One region of the Cutibacterium sp. KB22876 genome, then DNA from elsewhere that is predicted to be linked to it. Evidence: riboswitches for the same ligand, from Rfam matches in the RefSeq annotation. Region 1 holds a riboswitch; the other holds the start of a gene.
What was found. A riboswitch is a leader RNA that binds a small molecule or an ion and turns the genes downstream of it on or off. The one in region 1 is predicted to bind cobalamin.

Region 2: it holds a riboswitch for cobalamin, as region 1 does, so the genes downstream of both, AC6I1W_RS06160 (ABC transporter substrate-binding protein) here and AC6I1W_RS01105 (ribonucleoside-diphosphate reductase subunit alpha) in region 1, are expected to answer to the same signal.

The regions. Positions count from the first base shown of each region.
Region 1 is NZ_AP040858.1:238,324-240,520, forward strand. Features, by position in the region: gene AC6I1W_RS01100 (NADH:flavin oxidoreductase/NADH oxidase) at 1-602, shown strand, start outside; cobalamin riboswitch at 775-966, shown strand; gene AC6I1W_RS01105 (ribonucleoside-diphosphate reductase subunit alpha) at 1,079-2,197, shown strand, end outside.
Region 2 is NZ_AP040858.1:1,366,573-1,368,769, reverse strand. Features, by position in the region: gene AC6I1W_RS06160 (ABC transporter substrate-binding protein) at 1-995, opposite strand, end outside; cobalamin riboswitch at 1,037-1,222, opposite strand; gene AC6I1W_RS06155 (hypothetical protein) at 1,257-1,457, opposite strand; RNA gene rnpB (RNase P RNA component class A) at 1,474-1,855, opposite strand; gene AC6I1W_RS06145 (zinc ribbon domain-containing protein) at 1,915-2,197, opposite strand, start outside.

The sequences.
Region 1 (2,197 bases):
TCCGCGCCGCCGCCGCGCGTGCTGTGGACGCTGGATTCGACGCCGTCGAACTTCACAGCGCCCACGGTTACCTGCTGCACCAGTTTTTCTCGCCGCTGTCCAACACCCGCACCGACGGTTGGGGCGGTGACTTCGACGGACGTGTTCGCCTGCCGTTGGAGGTCGCGAAGGCTGTGCGTGGGGCCATTCCTGAAGACATGCCCTTGCTGGCGCGCCTGTCGGTCACTGACTGGCGGGACGACGGCTGGCAGGTGAAGGACTCCGTCGAACTGTCGCGGCGCTTCGCGAAAGCCGGGGTCGATCTGCTCGACGCCTCCTCAGGAGGCAATTCGTCGGCCCCCATCCCCGTCGCCCCGGCCTACCAGGCTGACCTGGCGGCTCGGGTGCGCGCCGAGGCGGATATTCCCACAGCCACCGTCGGCATGATCTGGACCCCACAGCTGGCCGAGGAGCTGCTCCAGAAGGGCAGTGCCGACGCCATCATGATCGGACGGGCAGCTCTGCGGGACACCAACTGGCCATTGCGCGCCGCCCACGAGTTGGGAGTTCCCAACGAGGACGCCCCGTGGCATCCGGCGAGATTCCGGGGAGCGTGGCGCTGAGGACGTCGGGAGTTTCAGCGTTTCTGACGCTCGACGAAGCCCGGTGACGGCGGCGTGTTCGGTGTCATGAATCCGCCGGCCGTCAGGGGGCCGTCATGGTGTGCGTCCGTGAGACGTCCAACACGCTCAATGCCCCTACATCTTGTGTTGACTCTTATTGATCAGCGTTCATATAGTGGCGAGTGCACGTGGTTCCCGTGTTCGCACGGGCCAAGAGGGAATCCGGTGAGAATCCGGAGCTGCCCCGCAGCGGTGTACGAGAACGACCGCCGTCATCATGCACTGTGCTTCGGCATGGGAAGCGACGGCCAGTAGGCAACAAGTGCTCGTGAGTCCGAAGACCTGCCAGGTGTGGTCCCGCAACCGCGGGGCCCGGTTCGCGATCTCGCGGGAAGTGTCGCAGCGTTCATGGGGACCAGTGTCCCCGCCGCATTCCGCCCGGTCGCGTGCCTACGGCATCGCACGGAGGAATTGCAATGAGCGCCGACCCCATCTCGACCATCCGCGTCCGCAAGCGCGACGGATCCCTGGCCCCCTACGACGGCAACGAAGTCGCTGCATCCATCATTGACTCAGCCCGTGGGCTCGACGACGCCGTTGCCCGGGCAACCCTGCTGCAGGCCGAGGTGGAGATCACCCTGTTCGACGGGATCACCACCGACGCCCTGGACGAGGCCGTCATCCAGGTGGCTCTGGGCAATGCCAAGGACGACCCCGCCTTCGACACCATTGCTAGCCGAATCGCCGTCAAGAAGCTGTACAAGGAGGTGTTCGGCGACACCCACGACGGTCTCGGTGACGCCGGCCCCGAGCGGGTGCGAGACCTCCATCATGCCTGCTTCCCGCGCACGATCGACAAACTCGTCGCCGACGGCCACCTCGACGAGCGACTGGGGCGGCTCTTCGACCTCGACGCCCTCGCCACGGCCCTTGATCCCATCCGTGACGACCTCATCGGCTTCACCGGCGTGCGCACCATGGTCAACCGTTACCTGTTGCGTACCCCCGACCAGCGAGCGTTGGAAGTACCGCAGTACTTCTGGATGCGCGTGGCGATGGGGCTCAGCCTCACCGAGGACGATCCCACCTCCTCTGCCCTCGCCCTCTACGACTCGATGAGTAACCTGCGTCATCTCGCGGCTGGATCCACCCTTGTCAACGCGGGCACCCCGGCTGGTCAGCTGTCCAACTGCTTCGTCATGCGCACCGAGGACGATTTGGAGCACATCGCCCGGACGATCCGTGACGTCATGTGGATCACCAAGGGCACCGGCGGCATCGGGCTGTCGATGTCCGACCTGCGCTGCGAGGGGTCACCTATTCGCTCCGACAACACTGCGTCGACCGGTCCGATCCCCTTCATGCACACCATCGACTCGACGCTGCGGGCCGTCTCCCGCGGAGGCAAAAAGCTCGGCGCACTGTGCTTCTACATGGAGAACTGGCACATGGACTTCCCGCAGTTCCTCGATCTGCGGCAGAACTCCGGTGACCCGTACCGGCGGACCCGCACCGCCGACACCGCGGTGTGGATCTCCGACGAGTTCATGAAACGCGTCGCCAAGGACGAGGACTGGTACCTCTTCGACCCCGCC
Region 2 (2,197 bases), 1.1 Mb from region 1:
GCCAGACCGTCATTGAGGGTCTTCGCACCGTCCACGAGTTCGGCACCAGGGGTGCTCTGGGAGAACGGCACGGTGACGAATTTGTTCTCCTTGACGGCCTTCATCTGGCTGAGGACGGGGTCCTTCCTCATATAGTCGATCTTCGACGTCGCCGTGGACCAACTGGCATCGGCGACCACGATGACCTCAGGGTTGGATGCGACAATCTTCTCCCAGGAGCCGTCTGCCCAACCGCCGTCGAGATGGGCAAAGAGGTTCTTGGCACCGACAGCGTCCATGAGGAGCTGGGGTCCGCCATGTCCGGCGCCAATGAACGGAGTCTTGTCTCCCGAGTCGAACCAGACGATCGACGTCCCGGTGCCGTGCTTGTTCCCGGTGACCTCCTTGAGGGCATCTCGCTGCTTGGAAATGGCCTTGTCAGCCGCATCCTTGACGCCGATGAGAGTCCCCACCTCGGTCATTTCCTTCCAGACGTTTTCCCAGGTGGTTTCGGCCGAGGGCGTGCCCTTGGGGCAGCCGAAGGGGCTGATGTAGGTGGCAATTCCCTGTTTCTTCAGCTCATCACGCGTGCCGATGGCCTTGTCCGTAAAAGCGCTGGAATACGAGGACAGCGCCAGATCAGGCTTGGCGGCCAGGAAGGTCTCCTTGGACGGGTACTCCTTGGAGAGCACCTTGACCGAGTCATAGGCCTTCTTCCACTTCGCCGGGATCTCACTGTCAAGGTAGGCGGTGCCGACGAGTTTGGACTCCCCGCCGATGGCCAGCACGTCCTCAGTGGCTCCCTGATTGAGGGTCACTGCCCTCGTGGCGGGCTTGTCGAGGGTGACCTGCTGTCCGCAGTTGGTGATGGTGATCGGACCAGAAGCCGACGCTGAGACCGAGGAAGACGACGATGACGCGGAGTCCTTGGGGGCACCGGCACAGCCGGCGAGCAGGACGGCGGGAAGCATTGATGCCACGAGGACGCGGCGAAGGGATGACGGGGTGACGGGCATGAGTAAGCCAGCTTTCTGTGTTCGGCGTGCGCGACCGGGTACCGACAGGACGGCGTCAGGTGGTCTTCGGGCTCGACCTCGTCTCCGTTCCCGGCTCCTTCCCAGTGCTCATGGCACCAGTGGCGTTCGCCGGGGCAGATCAGTCATACCGCTGCGCGTCAGCTCCGGCTTCTCACCGGATTCCAGCGCTGGTGGGGCCACCAGCAACCTGACGTGAGCATGTTAGCATCCCCTTCGTATGCCCTCCTCCAAGGGGTTACCTCACTTGAACAGGTCACCGAAACGCATCGTCGTCTTCCGGTAAACCTTGTTGTAGGCGGCTCGACGTGGATCTCGCAGCCAACCCATTCCCTTACGGCCATAACCGGGAATGAGGGTGCGCTTGACAGTCCTCGTGACTCGACCACGCGTCCTGGCCGAGATGGTTCTGGACAGGCTGGGAGTACGAATTCCGAACTTCATGGACCCGATGATAGAAGGGACGAGCCATCCTGTAAGCCGGGTTCTGTGGCCCCTCAGGGCCGGTGATCATCCATCTGTGAACGCCATTACTGGCATCCTCCAGCCTTTCGGCTGCGCAGCCTACCCGGACGCTCAGGCGAGCAGCCCTCGAACACGTCCGCGACCTCGTGGTCTTCTTGGCCTTGCTCCGAGTGGGGTTTGCCGTGCCGTCACCGTCACCGATGACGCGGTGGGCCCTTACCCCGCCGTTTCACCCTCACCGGCCCGAAAGCCGGCAGTTTGTTTTCTGTGGCACTGTCCCGCGGGTCACCCCGGGTGGGCGTTACCCACCACCCTGCTCTGTGGAGCCCGGACTTTCCTCGACAGCTCAAGACTGCCGCGATCACCCGGATGGCTCGTCCGCCGTCGATTCTACGGTCATTGCCGCATCGTCGCCACACGGGCAACGGCGCAATTCTCAAAGAGACTCCTCGGTGCGCACCAGAATCCGGTCGCACTCCTCGCAACGCACGACGTCGTCCTCGGCGGCTGCGACATAGGTGCGCAGGTCAGCCGGATTCGCAGCAATGCCACATCCCTCACACACCCCGTGGACGAGCTTGGCACACCCCATCCCGGTGCGCTCGCGCAGCATCTCGTAGAGCTTGAGGAGATCCACCGGGACACCACCCGCCTGGGTCTCGCGAGACCGGCATAACTCGACCAGCTCGTCGTCGATCCCCTTGAGACCGGCATCGCGA